DNA from 3 places in the Streptomyces cyclosori genome. Region 1 is predicted to be linked to each of the others. Evidence: riboswitches for the same ligand, from Rfam matches in the RefSeq annotation. Region 1 holds a riboswitch; each other region holds the start of a gene.
What was found. A riboswitch is a leader RNA that binds a small molecule or an ion and turns the genes downstream of it on or off. The one in region 1 is predicted to bind thiamine pyrophosphate.
Positions count from the first base shown of each region.

Region 2: another riboswitch for thiamine pyrophosphate. It lies ahead of thiC (phosphomethylpyrimidine synthase ThiC); the one in region 1 lies ahead of AB5J87_RS09875 (thiamine ABC transporter substrate binding subunit).
Region 3: another riboswitch for thiamine pyrophosphate. It lies ahead of thiO (glycine oxidase ThiO); the one in region 1 lies ahead of AB5J87_RS09875 (thiamine ABC transporter substrate binding subunit).

Region 1 is NZ_CP163520.1:2,255,930-2,261,671, forward strand. Features, by position in the region: gene AB5J87_RS09870 (ABC transporter permease) at 1-1,359, opposite strand, end outside; gene AB5J87_RS09875 (thiamine ABC transporter substrate binding subunit) at 1,413-2,504, opposite strand; TPP riboswitch at 2,578-2,687, opposite strand; gene rlmN (23S rRNA (adenine(2503)-C(2))-methyltransferase RlmN) at 2,706-3,812, opposite strand; gene AB5J87_RS09885 (phosphatidate cytidylyltransferase) at 3,916-5,028, opposite strand; gene frr (ribosome recycling factor) at 5,028-5,585, opposite strand; gene pyrH (UMP kinase) at 5,706-5,742, opposite strand, start outside.
Region 2 is NZ_CP163520.1:3,998,703-4,004,444, reverse strand. Features, by position in the region: gene AB5J87_RS17860 (cupin domain-containing protein) at 1-76, shown strand, start outside; gene AB5J87_RS17855 (DUF5326 family protein) at 229-447, shown strand; gene AB5J87_RS17850 (IclR family transcriptional regulator) at 671-1,408, shown strand; gene AB5J87_RS17845 (SsgA family sporulation/cell division regulator) at 1,509-1,946, shown strand; gene AB5J87_RS17840 (YibE/F family protein) at 1,966-3,318, opposite strand; TPP riboswitch at 3,390-3,524, shown strand; gene thiC (phosphomethylpyrimidine synthase ThiC) at 3,517-5,295, shown strand; gene AB5J87_RS17830 (hypothetical protein) at 5,429-5,742, opposite strand, start outside.
Region 3 is NZ_CP163520.1:5,781,344-5,787,085, forward strand. Features, by position in the region: gene pknB (Stk1 family PASTA domain-containing Ser/Thr kinase) at 1-456, opposite strand, end outside; gene AB5J87_RS25585 (thiazole synthase) at 617-1,411, opposite strand; gene thiS (sulfur carrier protein ThiS) at 1,415-1,630, opposite strand; gene thiO (glycine oxidase ThiO) at 1,627-2,823, opposite strand; TPP riboswitch at 2,821-2,934, opposite strand; gene AB5J87_RS25600 (NAD(P)/FAD-dependent oxidoreductase) at 2,998-4,218, shown strand; gene AB5J87_RS25605 (Rv2175c family DNA-binding protein) at 4,262-4,627, shown strand; gene thiE (thiamine phosphate synthase) at 4,702-5,358, shown strand; gene metF (methylenetetrahydrofolate reductase [NAD(P)H]) at 5,455-5,742, shown strand, end outside.

The sequences.
Region 1 (5,742 bases):
CGGCAGGTCCACCTCCCGCCAGACCCGCAGCGGGGAGGCGCCGAGCACGGCGGCGGCCTCGCGCAGCCGCCCGTCGACCGCGCGCAGCACCGGCAGCATGGTCCGTACGACGAAGGGCACGCCGACCAGTGCCTGGGCGAGCGGCACCAGGATCCAGGAGGTGCGCAGGTCGAGCGGCGGCTTGTCGAGGGTGATCAGGAAGCCGAAGCCGACGGTGACGGCGGAGACGCCGAGCGGCAGCATGAGCAGCGCGTCGAAGCCCCGCACCAGGCGTCCGCCGCGCCGGGCGAGGGCGGCTGCGGCGAGTCCGCCGACGACGAGGGCGATGGCGGTGGCGGCCAGCGCGTACTGCACGGAGTTCCAGACCGCTTCCAGCGGCGGCACGAGGAAGGTGCCGCCCTCTCCGGCGGACTGGAGGGAGCGGAAGTAGTCGAGGCCGTAGCCGTCGGGGGTGTCCAGGGAGCGGGCGACGAGCACGCCGAGCGGCAGCAGGATCAGTACGGCGACGACCGCGAGCACGCCGGCGAGCAGCGCCCACTGTCCCGTGCCGCGCGGGCGGCGGGCGGTGAGCGCGGGGTCGACGAGGCGCAGGGTGCTCTCGCGCCGCCGTACCGTGCGGGCGTGCACGGCGAGGATGAGGCCGACGGCCGCGAACTGCACGAGGGTGAGGACGGCGGCGGTCGGCAGGTCCAGGAGCTGGGCGGTCTGGCGGTAGATCTCCACTTCGAGGGTGGAGAAGGTGGGGCCGCCGAGGATCTGGACGACGCCGAAGGAGGTGAAGGTGAAGAGGAACACCATGAGGGCGGCGGCGGCGACGGCGGGGCCGAGCGCGGGCAGGGTGACCGCGCGCCAGGCGGCGAGCCGGGAGGCGCCGAGCACCCGGGCGGCCTCTTCCTGGCGGGGGTCGAGCTGGGCCCACAGGCCGCCGACGGTCCGGACGACGACGGCGTAGTTGAAGAAGACGTGGGCCAGCAGGATCGCCCAGACGGTGGTGTCCAGGCGCACTCCCCACAGTTCGTCCAGGAGTCCGCCGCGCCCGACCAGGGCGAGGAAGGCGGTGCCGACGACGACGGTGGGCAGCACGAAGGGGACGGTGACGACGGCCCGCAGCAGGTCGCGGCCGGGGAAGTCCAGGCGCGCGAAGACATAGGCGCCGGGCAGGGCGATCAGGAGGGTGAGCGCGGTGGAGGCGAGCGCCTGCCAGGTGGTGAACCACAGGACGTGCTGGAGGTCCGGCTCGGTGAGCACCTCACCGAGCCGGCCCAGCTGCCAGCCGCCGTCGGGCCGCAGCCCGCGGCCGACGATCGCGGCGACGGGCCAGGCGAAGAAGAGCGCGAAGAACGCGAGCGGCAGGGCCATCAGGCCGAGCCGCACCACGTGGGCGCGCGCCCTGCTCCGGCGGGCGGCGCGTCCTACTTCAGGACGAGCGAGGACCACGTCTTGACCCACTGCTCACGGTTCTTGGCGATCTTGTCCGGGGCGACGGTGTGCGTCTGGCTGACGGTGGCGCCGAACTTGGTGAACAGCTCGGGCAGCTTGGCGTCCTTCAGGACGGGGTCGACGAACATGTTGAGCGGCATGTCCTCCTGGAACTTCTTGGAGATCAGGAAGTCGAGGAGGGCCTTGCCGCCGTCGGGGTTCTTGGCGCCCTTGAGCAGTCCGGCGAACTCGGTCTGGCGGAAGCAGGTGCCGGTGGCGACGCCGGTGGGGGCCTCGGTGGGCTGCGGCTTGGCGTAGAGGACCTCCACGGGCGGGCTGGAGGCGTAGGAGACGACCAGCGGGCGGTCGCCCTTGGCCTTCCTGCCGCCGGCCGAGCCGGAGAACTCCTGGTTGTACGCCTGCTCCCAGCCGTCGACGACCTTGACGCCGTTGTCCTTGAGCTTCTTCCAGTAGTCCTGCCAGCCGTCGTCGCCGTACTGGGCGGCGCTGGCGAGCAGGAAGCCGAGGCCGGGCGAGGAGGTCGCCGCGTTCTCGGTGACCAGCAGGCCCTTGTACTCGGGCTTGATCAGGTCGGCGAAGGACTGCGGCGGGCTGAGCTTCTTGTCCGCGAAGTACTTCTTGTCGTAGTTGACGCAGATGTCGCCGGTGTCGATGGGCGTCACCCGGTGCTCGGCCCGGTCGAGCTGGACGTCGGCGGGCACCCCGGCCAGCCCCTTCGCCTCGTACGGGGTGAAGATCCCGTTGTCGAGGGCGCGCGAGAGGAGGGTGTTGTCGACGCCGAAGAACACGTCGCCGCGCGGGGAGCCCTTGGTGAGGATCTCCTGGTTGAGCGCCGCGCCCGCGTCACCGCTCTTGAGGACCTTGACGGTGTAGCCGGTCTGCGCGGTGAACTCCTTGAGCACCGCGTCGGAGGCGGCGAACGAGTCGTGGCTGACCAGGGTGACGGTCTTGGACTTGGTGCCGCCGTCGGTCTTGGCGTCGTCCTTGCCGCCGCACGCGGCGAGCGCGCTGACCCCGAGGGCCGCGGCCAGCGCGGTGGCCGCCAGCTTCTTCGTACTGCGCATGGTGGTGATTCCTCCTGGAGTGACCAGGAAGAGACGCGGCCCTGCCCGCCGGGGGGCGGGCAGGGCGCAACAGCTTGAGTGGTGACCGAACTTCCTACCCAGAATGACCTGGGCAAGGTTCAGAGGGTCTGCGACCTGACGGTGTCGCACTCTCAGCGCTGTGGCGCTCCCCTGTCGGAATTTTCGAGTTGCCCGCCCAGACTACCTCTCGGCCGCGGCGAGCTGCCCGCACGCTCCGTCGATCTCCTGGCCACGGGTGTCGCGGACGGTCACCGGCACGCCGTGGGCGGCGATCGCCTCGACGAACGCCTTCTCGTCCTCGGGGCGCGAGGCCGTCCACTTCGAGCCCGGCGTCGGGTTCAGCGGGATCAGGTTGACGTGGACGCGCTTGCCCTTGAGGAGGCGGCCCAGCAGGTCACCGCGCCACGCCTGGTCGTTGATGTCACGGATCAGTGCGTACTCGATGGAGATGCGGCGGCCGGACTTCTCCGCGTACTCCCAGGCCGCGTCGAGGACCTCGCGGACCTTCCAGCGGGTGTTGACCGGCACGAGGGTGTCGCGCAGCTCGTCGTCCGGGGCGTGCAGCGAGACGGCGAGACGGCACTTGAAGCCCTCGTCGGCGAACCGGAGCATGGCCGGGACCAGGCCGACGGTGGAGACGGTGATGCCGCGCTGAGACAGGCCCAGGCCGTCGGGCTCGGGGTCGGTGAGACGGCGGATGGCGCCGACGACCCGCTTGTAGTTGGCGAGCGGCTCGCCCATGCCCATGAAGACGATGTTGGAGAGCCGGGCCGGGCCGCCGGGGACCTCGCCGTCGCGCAGGGCGCGCATGCCGTCGACGATCTGGTGGACGATCTCGGCGGTCGACAGATTGCGGTCCAGGCCGGCCTGGCCGGTGGCGCAGAACGGGCAGTTCATGCCGCAGCCGGCCTGCGAGGAGATGCACATGGTCACCCGGTCCGGGTAGCGCATCAGGACCGACTCGACCAGCGTCCCGTCGTGCAGCCGCCACAGCGTCTTGCGGGTGGTGTCGTCGTCGCACGAGATGTGCCGCACGACCGACATCAGGTCGGGCAGCAGCTCCTCCTGGAGCCGGGCGCGCGCGGCGGCGGGGATGTCCGTCCACTGCGCGGGGTCGTGCGCGTACCGCGCGAAGTAGTGCTGCGACAGCTGCTTGGCGCGGAACGGCTTCTCGCCGATCGCGGCGACGGCCTCCTTGCGCTCGGCGGGCGAGAGGTCGGCGAGGTGCCGCGGCGGCTTCTTGGCTCCGCGGGGGGCGACGAAAGTGAGTTCTCCGGGCTTCGGCATGGTCCCACCAGTGTCTCAGACATACGGAAAGGGGCTCGCCGTCCTGTGGACAACGAGCCCCCGACCGAGGAAACAGCAGGTCAGCGACGTGCGGGCGAATCCGTCAACTGCCGACGAAGGCGACCAGGAGCAGCCAGACCACCGGCGCCGTCGGCAGCAGGGAGTCCAGGCGGTCCATGATCCCGCCGTGGCCGGGCAGCAGCGTGCCCATGTCCTTGATGCCCAGGTCCCGCTTGATCATCGACTCGCCGAGGTCACCCAGCGTGGCGCTGGCGGCGACCGCGAGGCCGAGCAGCAGGCCCTGCCACCACTGGCCGTCGTCGATGAGGAACTGCATGCACACCGCGCCCGCCGCCATCGCGAACGTCACCGCGCCGACCAGGCCCTCACGGGTCTTTCCGGGGCTGATGCGCGGCGCCAGCTTCGTCTTGCCGAAGCGCCAGCCGATCGCGTACGCGCCGGTGTCGCTGACCACGGTCAGCAGCAGGAAGACGAACACCCGCCACGGCCCGTCGTCGGCGGTCAGCATCATCGCGACGAAAGTGGCCAGGAACGGCACGTAGAACGCGGCGAAGACACCGGCGGTGACGTCCTTGAGATAGCCCTCGGGCTTCTCCGTCATCCGCCACACCAGCACCGCCAGCGAGGTCAGCGCCATGGCGACCCAGGCGCCCTCGGCACCGCGCGCGTAGCCGGCGACGACCATGGCCGCGCCGCCCACCGCCAGCGGCACCAGCGGCGCCTTGATGTCCTTGCGCTCCGCCAGCCGGGAGGTGAGCTCCCACAGGCCGACGACGACCGCCACCGCGATCACGCCGACGAAGACGGCCTTCACGACGAACAGCGACGCCATGATGACCGCGCCGAGTCCGACGCCGACCCCTATCGCGGCCCGCAGGTCGCGCCCCGCCCGCTTCTTCTCCGGCTGCGCGGGCCGCTGCGGCTGCTGCGGAGTCGAAGGTGGTACCGAGCTGGGCATGGGCTCCTGCGGCGTCTCATCGCGGAACAGGGGGCCACTCAGCCGAGCGGCCCCCCGGTCACGTTCTTCGCGGTCTTCGGCGTCCGTGCCCGGGATGACGGGCATCGGCTGCGTCCGGGACGGGGCGTCATACGCATCGTAGGCAGCACCCGCCGAAGGCACCTCCTGGGAAGGCCCCTGGTCGGGTGGCCCCCAGTGTTCGGGTCGCGGCGGAGCCCCCCAGGAAGAGTCGTTCATCAGACCTCGAGCAGCTCTGCTTCCTTGTGCTTGAGCAGCTCGTCCACCTGCGCGACGTACTTCGCGGTGGTGTCGTCGAGCTCCTTCTCCGCACGGCGGACCTCGTCCTCGCCGGACTCCTTGTCCTTGACGAGCTTGTCGAGGGCGTCCTTCGCCTTGCGGCGCACGGAGCGGATCGACACCTTGGAGTCCTCGGCCTTGGTCCGGGCGACCTTGATGTAGTCCCGGCGGCGCTCCTCCGTCAGCTCCGGGAAGTTCACCCGGATGATGGAGCCGTCATTGCTCGGGTTGACGCCGAGGTCCGAGTCGCGGATGGCCTGCTCGATGTTGCGCAGCGCGCTCTTGTCGAACGGGGTCACCACGGCCATGCGCGGCTCCGGCACCGAGAACGACGCCAGCTGGTTGATCGGCGTCAGCGCGCCGTAGTAGTCCGCCACGATCTTGTTGAACATCGCCGGGTGCGCACGGCCGGTGCGAATCGCGGCGAAGTCCTCCTTGGCGACCAGGACGGCCTTCTCCATCTTCTCCTCGGCTTCGAGGAGGATTTCTTCGATCACCACTTGCTCCTGCATGTCTTGAGTGGGCCGGGAACGATCCGTGCGGTGCTCAACGGCCCTGCGTAACCCGCGTCTTTCCCTGCACGGTGTCCGACCGCCAGGGGATTGTCCATCCCCCGGTCAGGCCCGGGTGCCCTGGTCGCTCACGAGCGTGCCG
Region 2 (5,742 bases), 1.7 Mb from region 1:
CGGGACCGCGCACCGGTTCCACCACATCGTCGAGGACCTGCGGGTTCTGGTCGTCTTCTCTCCCCCTGAGAGCTGAGGGTCGACCCCGACTTTCCCTAGGGGTCCGGTCAGGGGAGTTCAAGGGCTGTAGGCCGCCCGTTCACCCCCGCGGCGCCCCTAGCATCGGAGGTGTCGAAGGCAGCAGCCCGAGACTTCGGGAGACCCACGAGAACGAAAGAGGTAAGGACGATGGCCGCACGGGAGATATTCACGGGGATGCCCTGGTGGGTGAAGTGGGTCGCCGTGCCCGTCATCGCGCTGGTCGTGTTCGGCGGGCTGATCGCCAGCGTGGTCGGATTCCTCTTCGGACTCCTCTTCAAGGTCCTGGTCTTCGTGGCTCTGGTCGGTGGTCTGATCTACGTGGTGCGCCGGTTCATGTCGTCCTCGTCCTCGCGGGGCGACTGGTAGGAGCGGGGCGCGGAATAGGTACGGGGGCGGCGCCGCAAAGGCACAGCGCTCGTACAACAGGGAGAGGTGTTAGCCCGGCTGAGGGACCCGGCAGCCCAATCCCCTCATGGCGTCGGAAGCGGCCGTTAAGGTGAAATCCTCTGCTGCCTCGGGCGGGTTCCTTGCCCGTCAGCACGCCTGGGGGTGACCTGTGGCCACGGCTGCGAACGCCGGAGTCCCTACCTTGATCGGTTCGGTCCAGCGGGCGCTGCGCCTGCTGGAGGCCGTGGGCGCCCATCCGGACGGTGCTCCCGCCAAACAGCTGGCGCGGGAGGCGGGGCTTCCGCTCCCCACCGCGTACCACCTGCTGCGCACGCTGACCCATGAGGGCTATCTGCGCAGGGAGCACGGAGTGTTCGTGTTCGGTGAGGCGGCGGAGCGGCTGGCCAGCGGCGGAGCACTGCAGAATCGTCGCAGCAAGATCAGTAGATCGCTCGCGGAGTGGCGTGACGCCATCGGCGTGCCCATCTACTTCGCGGTCTACCGCGAGGGCGAGATCGAGATCGCGGGAGTGGCCGACACGCCGTCGGCGCCCGCCGTGGACGAGTGGGCCGACTTCCGGGAGACCGGGCACGCGCACGCCATCGGACAGTGCCTGCTGAGCCAGCTCGACGAGAAGTCCCGCGAGGACCATCTGGCCCGCCATCCCGTCCGCGCGATCACGCCCTACTCGGTACGCGACCGAAGGGCCCTGCTCGACCGCCTCGCGGCTACGGAGCGTATGCAACCTGTCATTGAACGGCAGGAATATGCCCTCGGTACGGTCTGTGCCGCGATCCCCATCACGGCCGGCTCCGGGGCCGCCACCATGGCCCTCTCCCTCCCCCTCCACCAGCAAGAACGCCTTCTTCCCGCGATCGAGCAGCTGCGCGGCGAGGTGGGGAAACTGCTCAGTTCACTCGCGTTCTCTATCAGTATCTGAAATATCACTCCTTGTGATCTGCTAGCCCTTCCAGCACGATTGCGTCAAGAGGGCCAGGGGGGATCATTCCTGGCCAGTTTCAGCTACAGCGGGGTAGATGATGCGAGAGTCGGTCCTGGCAGAGGTCATGATGAGCTTCCTCGTCTCCGAGGAGCTCTCCTTCAGGATCCCGGTGGAACTCATGTACCGCGCCGACGATCCCTATGCCGTCCGGATGACCTTTCACCTCCCCGGCGACGAGCCCGTGACCTGGGCTTTCGGGCGCGAACTGCTGCTCGACGGCATCAACGGCCCCAGCGGTGACGGGGATGTGCACATCGCGCCAACCCGCCCCGAGGAACTGTCGGACGTCCACATCCGCCTCCAGGTCGGCGGCGAGAAGGCCGTCTTCCGCGCGGGCGCGGGTCCTCTGGTGGCCTTCCTCGACCGTACGGACAAGCTCGTACCGCTCGGCCAGGAGCGCGCGCTCGGCGACTTCGACGACCATCTGGACGAGGCCCTCGGCCGGATCCTCGCCGAGGAGCAGAACGCGGGCTGACAGCTGCCCCGGCGCCCGCCTACTTCTTGCGGCGCCTGCCCCGACCACCCCGCAGCGCGGCCCGCCCCGCGTCGGCCGGAGCGCCCCCGCCGGCCGGGCGGTCGGCGGAGACCACCAGCGCGGCGAGCGCCGTGGTCACCGGGACCGAGGCCACCAGACCGATCGAGCCCACCAGCGTGCGCACGATCTCCTCCGCGACCAGCTCGCTGTTGGCCACCGTCCCCACACTGCTCTGCGCGATCGAGAACAGCAGCAGAAGCGGCAGCGCGGCGCCCGCGTACGCCAGCACGAGGGTGTTCACCACGGAGGCGATGTGGTCGCGGCCGATCCGGATGCCCGCCCGGTACAGCCCGCGCGGGCCCATCGTCGGGTTGGCCTCGTGGAGCTCCCACACCGCGGAGGTCTGGGTGACCGTCACGTCGTCGAGGACACCGAGCGAGCCGATGATGACGCCCGCCAGCAGCAGACCGGACATGTCGATGTTCGGGTAGAGGCCGTGGATCAGACCGGTGTTGTCGTCGGTGTTGCCGGTCAGCGAGGCCCAGCCGATGAAGAGCGATCCCAGCAGCCCGATCAGGACGAGCGAGACCAGGGTGCCCAGCACGGCGACCGAGGTGCGCGCCGAGAGCCCATGGCACATGTACAGCGCGATCAGCATGATCGCGCTCGCCCCGACCACCGCCACCAGCAGCGGATTCGAGCCCTGGAGGATCGCGGGCAGGATGAACAGCGTCAGTACGGCGAACGAGACGACGAGGGCGACCAGCGCCATCACCCCGCGCAGCCGCCCCACGACCACGACGGCGAGCGCGAAGATGCCCGCGAGCAGCGCCATCGGGACCCGGCGGTTCACATCCGTCACCGAGTACTGGAGATCGTGGGGGGCGTCGGGGGCGTACGCCACGATCACGCCCTGCCCCTTGTGGAGTTGGCGCGGGGCGCCGGGCTGCACGATCTCCGTGAAGGTGCGGCCCTTCTCGTCGCCGGTGGTGACCTCGATCGTCGCCTTGGAGCACGGACGCTGATCGGGCTCCTTGGCCGCCTGCCCCCCGGCGGCCGGGGCGCCGCCGTTCGCGGGAGCCTGGGCGGCGTTGACCGACTTGCAGTCCACCTTCTGGATGCCGGTGACTTTGGCCTGCTGGGTCTGGCGGTCGAAACCGACCCCGGTGCGCTGGTGCGCGGGGGTTCCGCCGGGCCACAGGACGGCCAGCCCCACCAGCACCGCCACCGAGAACGGGATCAGCACGGCGGCGATCACCTTGCGGAGATGCTTAGAGACGGGCGCTGCCGGGCCGTGGCTGTGGCTGTGCCCGTGAGGCTGTGCGTGCGGGTGTCCGTGGGCGTCTTTGTGGGGCTGCTCTGTTGACGTCACCGCCCGATCATCGCAACAACGAAGGGGCCCCTCTGTTCAGCGCGCTGGAGATGGCGCTAGCGTGGTGACACCTTTGCACACGCGGGAGCTCGGAGCACCGGGCTGAGAGGGCGCTGAAATCCGTACGAACGGTACGGAAGCGGCTGCGCCGACCGCCGAACCTGTTACCGGGTAATGCCGGCGTAGGGAGTAGGTCTCATGACCATTCAGGACGCACGCACGCCTGCCTCCAGCCAGAACGAGGCCGGGAAGTCCATCGGTTGGCACAAGGGATACGTCGAGGGCTCGCGCCCCGACCTCCGGGTGCCGGTCCGCCAGGTGCACCTCACCAACGGCAAGGACGTCACGCTGTACGACACGTCCGGGCCGTACACCGACCCGAACATCGAGACGGACGTCCGCCGCGGCCTCGCCCCGCTCCGCGAGAACTGGATCATCGCGCGTGGCGACACCGAGGAGTACGCCGGGCGCCCGGTGCGCCCCGAGGACGACGGCATCAAGCACACCTCGCCGCGCGGTGGCCTCAAGAACCTCGACGCGGTCTTCCCGGGCCGCCCGCGCCAGCCGCGCCGGGGCCGGGGCGGCCAGGCCGTCACCCAGCTCGCCTACGCCCGCCGGGGCGAGATCACCCCGGAGATGGAGTACGTCGCGATCCGGGAGAACGTGGCGCCCGAGGTCGTGCGCGAGGAGATCGCGGCCGGTCGCGCGGTGCTGCCCGCCAACGTCAACCACCCCGAGATCGAGCCGATGATCATCGGCAAGCGGTTCCTGGTGAAGGTCAACGCCAACATCGGCAACTCCGCCGTCACCTCCTCCATCGAGGAGGAGGTCGACAAGATGACCTGGGCCACCCGCTGGGGTGCCGACACGGTCATGGACCTCTCGACCGGCCGCAACATCCACACCACCCGCGAGTGGGTGCTGCGCAACTCCCCCGTCCCGATCGGGACCGTGCCGCTCTACCAGGCGCTGGAGAAGGTCGACGGCCGTGCCGAGGAGCTGACCTGGGACATCTACAAGGACACGGTCATCGAGCAGGCCGAGCAGGGCGTCGACTACATGACGGTCCACGCGGGCGTGCTCCTGCGGTACGTGCCGCTCACCGCCCGTCGCAAGACCGGCATCGTCTCGCGCGGCGGCTCGATCATGGCCGCCTGGTGCCTCGCGCACCACAAGGAGTCGTTCCTGTACGAGAACTTCGAGGAGCTGTGCGAGATCCTCGCGGCCTACGACGTCACGTACTCGCTGGGCGACGGTCTGCGGCCCGGCTCCATCGCGGACGCCAACGACGAGGCGCAGTTCGCCGAGCTGCGCACCCTCGGTGAGCTCAACAGCATCGCCAAGCGCCACAACGTGCAGACGATGATCGAGGGCCCGGGCCATGTCCCGATGCACAAGATCAAGGAGAACATCGACCTCCAGCAGGAGATCTGCGAGGAGGCCCCGTTCTACACGCTCGGCCCGCTCACCACGGACGTCGCCCCGGCGTACGACCACATCACCTCGGGCATCGGCGCGGCGATGATCGCCTGGTGGGGCACCGCGATGCTCTGCTACGTCACGCCCAAGGAGCACCTGGGCCTGCCCAACCGCGACGACGTGAAGACCGGTGTCATCACCTACAAGATCGCGGCGCACGCGGCCGACCTCGCCAAGGGGCACCCGGGTGCACAGGACTGGGACGACGCGCTCTCGGACGCCCGCTTCGAGTTCCGCTGGGAGGACCAGTTCAACCTGGCGCTCGACCCGGACACCGCCCGGGAGTTCCACGACGAGACGCTGCCCGCCGAGCCGGCGAAGACCGCGCACTTCTGCTCCATGTGCGGTCCCAAGTTCTGCTCGATGAAGATCTCGCAGGACATCCGGCGGGAACACGGTGGCGATCTGGCGGCCGGTGACATCGAGGCCGGAATGGCGGAGAAGTCCGCGGAGTTCGCCGCCGCGGGCAACCGGGTCTATCTGCCGATCGCCGAGTGATACATCGCCGAGTGGCGAACGCGTACGCATGTTTCACGTGAAACACCGGCCCGTGTTTCACGTGAAACAGGCACACCTGGTTTCACGTGAAACATAGGGTCCGCACAGAATCCGCTTCCGGGCCCGACACCGGTTACTCCGGCTGGTGTTCGGGGCCGCCGAAGTCGGGGCTGGTGAAGTCCGGACTGGTGAAGCTGGGCCGGGTGCCCGGGGTCGGGTCGCCCGGGCTGTCGAAGTCGGGCCGGTCGTAGCCGAGGGCCGGGATCCGGCCCACCGGGTGGCGCGAGGCGGTCCCCGGCCCGACGCTCGGGTCGGCCAGCGCCTCGCGCAGGAAGGGATAGATGCCCCGTTCCACCAGGGCGTGGCGCCAGGCTTCCCGGGCCCGGGAGACCTCCTGCGCTCTCTCGTCGCCCACCTCGCCCTCCTCGGGCTCGGCGATGACCTGGG
Region 3 (5,742 bases), 3.5 Mb from region 1:
GTCGTCCCCTATCAGGACGTTCTCCGGCTTCATGTCCCGGTGGACGAACCCGGCGCGGTGGGCGGCGCCGAGGGCGGCCAGGACCGGCTCCAGGATGTCGAGGGCGGCCCGGGGCTGCAGGGCGCCGCGCTCGCGCAGCACGTCGCGCAGGGTGCAGCCCGCCACGTACTCCATCGCCAGGTAGACGTACCCGCCGTCGGTGCCCTGGTCGAAGACGCCGACCACATTGGGGTGCGCGAGCCGGGCCACGGACTTGGCCTCGCGGATGAACCGCTCCACGAAGGAGCCGTCGGCGGCGAGCCCCGGGTGCATCACCTTGAGGGCGAGGACGCGGTCGAGCCGGGTGTCGACGGCCCGGTAGACCGTGGCCATACCGCCGACGGCGATGCGCGCCTCGACTCGGTAGCGGCCGTCGAGCACCTGCCCGACGAGGGGGTCCTGAAGGGTCGTATCCACGCAGGAGAGTCTACGAGCGGCCACGGACAGCCCCGCCGCCCCGGGGGGTTTCCGGGGCCGTACTGCAGCCGAGCTGTGACGCGGCGCCGTGGGTGCGGACCGGTTCGGGCCGCTTTCCGCCCGCGGGCCGGCGGGCAGGCCCCGGCCCGCGGGCGCGGCCTCAGAACGCCGGGCGCTCCGGGTCCAGGGCCGCGCGGCCCTCCACCGGCGAGGACGCCTCGGCGAAGTGGCGCCGGGGGATCCGCCCCGCCCGGTACGCGAGCCGCCCCGCCTCCACCGCGTACCGCATCGCCTCGGCCATCACGACCGGCTCCTGCGCGCGCGTGACGGCGGACGCGAGCATCACCGCCGAGCAGCCGAGCTCCATGGCGAGCGCCGCGTCCGAGGCGGTGCCCGCGCCCGCGTCGAGGACGACCGGGACCGTGGCGCGGTCGACGATCAGCTCGAAGTTGTGCGGGTTGCGGATGCCGAGGCCGGAGCCGATGGGCGAGCCGAGCGGCATGATCGCCGCGCACCCCACGTCCTCCAGCTTCCTGGCCAGGACCGGGTCGTCGTTGGTGTACGGCAGCACGGTGAAACCGTCGTCCACCAGCACTTCCGCCGCGTCCAGGAGCTCGATCGGGTCGGGCAGCAGGGTGCGCTCGTCGGCCACCACCTCCAGCTTGACCCAGTCGGTGCCGAGCGCTTCGCGCGCGAGGCGGGCGGTCAGCACCGCCTCCCCGGCCGTGAAGCAGCCCGCCGTGTTCGGCAGTACGGCGATGCCGAGCTTCTCCAGTACGGACAGGACCGAGCCCTGGACGGTCGGGTCGAGGCGGCGCATCGCCACCGTCGTCAGCTCGGTGCCGGAGGCGGTCAGGGACCGCTCCAGGACGTCCAGGCTGGGCGCCCCGCCGGTGCCCATGATCAGGCGCGAGGTGAAGGTCGTACCGCCGAGGGTGAACAGGTCGTCGGCCATGGTTCAGCCCCCCTGGACGGCGGTCAGGACCTCGACGCGGTCGCCGTGGCCGAGCGTGGTCGCGGCCCACTCGCCGCGCGGCACGACCGTCTCGTTGACGGCGGCGGCGACCCCGGCGGGCGCGGGCGTCAGGGTGGCGACGAGGGCGGCGAGGGTGGTGCCCGCGGCGAGGTCGCGCGCCTCGCCGTTCACGGAGACGGTCGTCGGGGAGGCGGTCATACGGGCAGCTCCTGCGGTACGGACTCCGCCGGGGCGGAGGTGAAGCGGCGGGGGGTGAAGGGGCGGGCCTCGGCGGGCAGTTCGCCGGTGGCCAGGACGTGCGCCAGGACGTCGCCGGTCACCGGTGTGAGCAGCACCCCGTTGCGGTAGTGGCCGGTGGCCAGATGGAGGCCGGGCAGCGCGGTCGGGCCGAGCAGCGGCGCGTTGTCGGGGGAGGCGGGGCGCAGCCCGGCGCGGGTCTCGGTGAGCGGCAGCTCGGTGATGCCGGGCACCAGCTCGTGCGCGTCGCGCAGCAGCTCGTACACCCCGCCCGCGGTGACGGTGGTGTCCCAGCCCAGCTCCTCGCTGGTCGCGCCGACGACGAGTTCGCCGCTGGCGCGCGGCACCAGGTAGACGTGGCTGCCCCGGACCACCGCGCGCACCGTGCGGGACAAGAAGGGGGCGTAGGCGGGCGGCACGGTCAGCCGCAGCACCTGGCCCTTGACCGGCCGCACCGGCGGCAGCAGCTCGGGCGGGACGCCCGCGAGCCGGCCGCTGAGGCTGCCGCCCGCGAGCACGACCTGCCCGGCGGCGAGGGCGGTGCCGTCGTCCAGCACCGCGCCGGTGGCCCGCCCGCGGACCACCGAGAGCCGTTCGGCCCAGCGGCGGTGGAACCGCACACCGGCCCGCTCACAGGCGGTGACCAGGGCCTTCGCCAGGCGGCGCGGGTCGATCTGGTGGTCGCCGTCGACCCGGAGCCCGCCGCGCACCCCGGGGGCCAGCATCGGTTCCAGCCGACGGCACTCGCGGCCGGTCAGCCACTGCGAGTCGAGGCCGGAGCGCTGCTGGAGGGCGTGCAGTTCGCGCAGGTGGGCGCGGTCGTCGGCGTCCAGGGCCACCGCGAGGGTGCCGCAGGCGCGGTAGCCGGTCGCCGTTCCGGCCGCCTGCTCCAGCTCGGCCACGAAGTCCGGATAGCGCCGGGCGGAGGCCAGGTTGAGGCCGAGCAGCGTCTCCTCGCCGTAGTGCAGTTCGGTGACGGCGGCGAGCATGCCGGCCGCCACCTGGGCGGCCCCGCCGCCCGGTTCGGGGTCGGCGAGCGCGGTGCGCAGACCGCGCTGCGCGGCGCGCCAGGCCGTGACGAGGCCGATGATGCCGCCTCCCACCACCAGTACGTCCGCCCCCGGGGGATGTGTCCCGTCCTGGGATGAATGCATGGGCGTCCAGCCCCTCCCTTCGCCGGCATGACCCGGATCAGGTTCGTACGGTCGGAGGCCGCTGCAGCCTCCCTCTCAGCCCGGTGCGTCCGGGCTCCCGCGAGTGCTTGTACGTGCGCCAGGCTAACGCGTGACCGGTTTCCTGACGAACAGTCAGATGTTTATGGTGATCGGGTGAGCGAAAAGCAGACGCATTCGGAACAGCGGCACGTGGTCGTCGTCGGCGCGGGCATGGCCGGGGTGCAGACCGCGGTGGCCCTGCGCGAACAGGGCTTCCCCGGCCGGATCACCCTCATCGGCGCCGAGCCCCACCAGCCGTACGACCGGCCCCCGCTCTCCAAGGCGGTGCTGCTCGGCAAGGCCGAGGGCTCGGCCTTCGAGGTGGACTTCGAGGGGCTCGGGGTCGAGCTGCGGCTGGGCCGCAGCGCGCTGGGCGTACGCGCGCGTGAGCACGAGGTCGACACCGAGGCCGGACCGGTCCGCTACGACACCCTGGTGATCGCCTCCGGCGCCGAACCGATCACCCTGCCCGGCGCCTCGGAGATGCCGGACGTCCATCTGCTGCGCACCCTGGACGACGCCGGACGGCTGCGCGCGGTCCTGGGCGCCCAGCGCCGGGTCGTGGTCGTCGGGGCGGGCTGGATCGGCGCCGAGTTCGCCACCGCCGCGCGCGAGGCGGGCTGCGCGGTCACCGTCGTCGAGGCGGCGGACCGGCCGCTGGCCGGGGCGCTGCCCGCCGAGGTCACCGCGCCGATGGCCCACTGGTACGCGGAGAGTGGCGCCGAACTGCTCACCCGCGCGCGCGTGGCGGCCCTGGAGCCCGGCGCCGTGGTGCTCGCCGATGGCCGACGGCTGCCCGCCGACGCGGTCGTGGTGGGCATCGGCGCCCGCCCCACCACCGACTGGCTGGAGGGCGCCGGCATCGAGCGCGGCCCGGAGGGCGCCATCACCGCCGACGACCGGCTGCGCACCTCGCTCCCCGACGTCTACGCGGTCGGCGACTGCGCCTCCTTCCCCTCGGGAAGGTACGGGGAGCGGCTGCTCATCCACCACTGGGACAACGCGCTCCAGGGGCCGCGCACGGTCGCCGCCGACATCGTCGGCGAGGCGGTGCGCCCGTACGACCCGGTGCCCTACTTCTGGTCCGAGCAGTTCGGCAGGTTCGTGCAGTACGTCGGCCACCACGGCGGCGCCGACCGGCTGCTGTGGCGGGGCGAGCCCTCCGGCGCCGCCTGGACGGTGTGCTGGCTGCGCGAGGGGGTGCTGGTCGCCCTGCTGGCGGTCGGCCGGCCGCGCGATCTGGCGCAGGGCCGCAAGCTCATCGAGGCCGGTGCGCGGCTGGATCCGGTCCGCGCGGCCGACCCCTCCGTGCCCCTCAAGACCGCGGTCGGCTGAGCTCCGGCTACCGAGTGTCAGTCCGGGATGGCACGCTTGTCCCGTGACCGAGATTGACGCAAAAACCGATGCTCTCGTCCCCGCCTGGCTCCACCTCCCCGACATCGCCGAAATGCTCGATGTCGAGGTGACGCGCGTGCGGCAGCTGGTGAAGGAGGGCCAGCTGATCGCCGTGCGCCGCGGTGAGAACCGGACGCTGCAGGTGCCCGCCGCCTTCATCGACGGCGACAAGGTGGTGAAGGGCCTCACCGGCACCCTCACCCTGCTGCGGGACGACGGCTACTCCGACCAGGAAATGCTGGAGTGGCTCTTCACCCCCGACCCGACCCTGCCCGGCACCCCCGCGCAGGCACTGAGCGAGAATCGCGGCACGGAGGTGAAGCGCCGCGCTCAGGCGCTCGCCGTCTGACCTGATCGCCGACAGTGGGGCACGGACCGGACCGGCCGGTCCGTGCCCGCACCGGACCCAACGGGGGACCCGCCATGCCCACGGCCAGAGAGCAGCTCGCCGACGCCCGGCTCTACCTGTGCACCGACGCGCGCAGGCGCCAGGGCGACCTGCCCGCCTTCCTGGACGCGGTGCTGTCCTCCGGCGTGGACATCGTCCAGCTGCGGGACAAGGGCATGGAGGCCGCCGAGGAGCTGGCGCACCTGGCCGTCCTCGCCGACGCCTGCCGCCGCCACGGAAAGCTGCTCGCGGTCAACGACCGGGCGGACGTGGCCCACGCCGCCGGCGCCGACGTGCTGCACCTGGGCCAGGGCGACCTGCCGGTCCCGGCCGCCCGCGCGATCCTCGGCGACGAGGTCCTGATCGGCCGTTCCACGCACTCGGAGGCGGAGGCCGAGGCCGCCGCCGCCGAGCCGGGCGTGGACTACTTCTGCACCGGCCCCTGCTGGCCGACCCCCACCAAGCCGGGCCGCCACGCCCCGGGCCTGGACCTGGTGCGCCACACGGCCGCCCTCGCCACCCCCCGCCCCTGGTTCGCCATCGGCGGCATCGACGCGGCCAACCTGGACCAGGTCCTGGACGCGGGAGCGGACCGGATCGTGGTCGTGCGCGCGATCACCGAGGCCGACGACCCGGCGGCGGCGACGGCGAACCTGGCGAAGCGCGTGCGTGAACGCGCGATGGCCCGCTAGCGGGCCGCTGTCCGAGGGGTGGACAAGAGTCCGGCAATCAAGACAAATTGTTCCACCCGTCTTGGGGGACCGGCACGGCGTGGCTAACCTGCCACTATGGCCCTTGGCACTGCTTCCACCAGGACACATCGCGCGCGCACCGTGCGCGAGATGCTGGAGACCGGTGAGACGACGTACTCGTTCGAGTTCTGGGCGCCCAAGACCGAGAAGGGCGAGCGGAACCTCTGGAACGCGCTGCGCCGGGTGGAGGCCGTCGCTCCGAGTTTCGTCTCCGTCACCTACGGCGCGGGCGGCTCCACCCGCTCGGGCACGGTCAAGGCGACCGAGCAGATCGCGGCCGACTCGACCCTGACCCCGGTGGCCCACCTCACGGCGGTCGGCCAC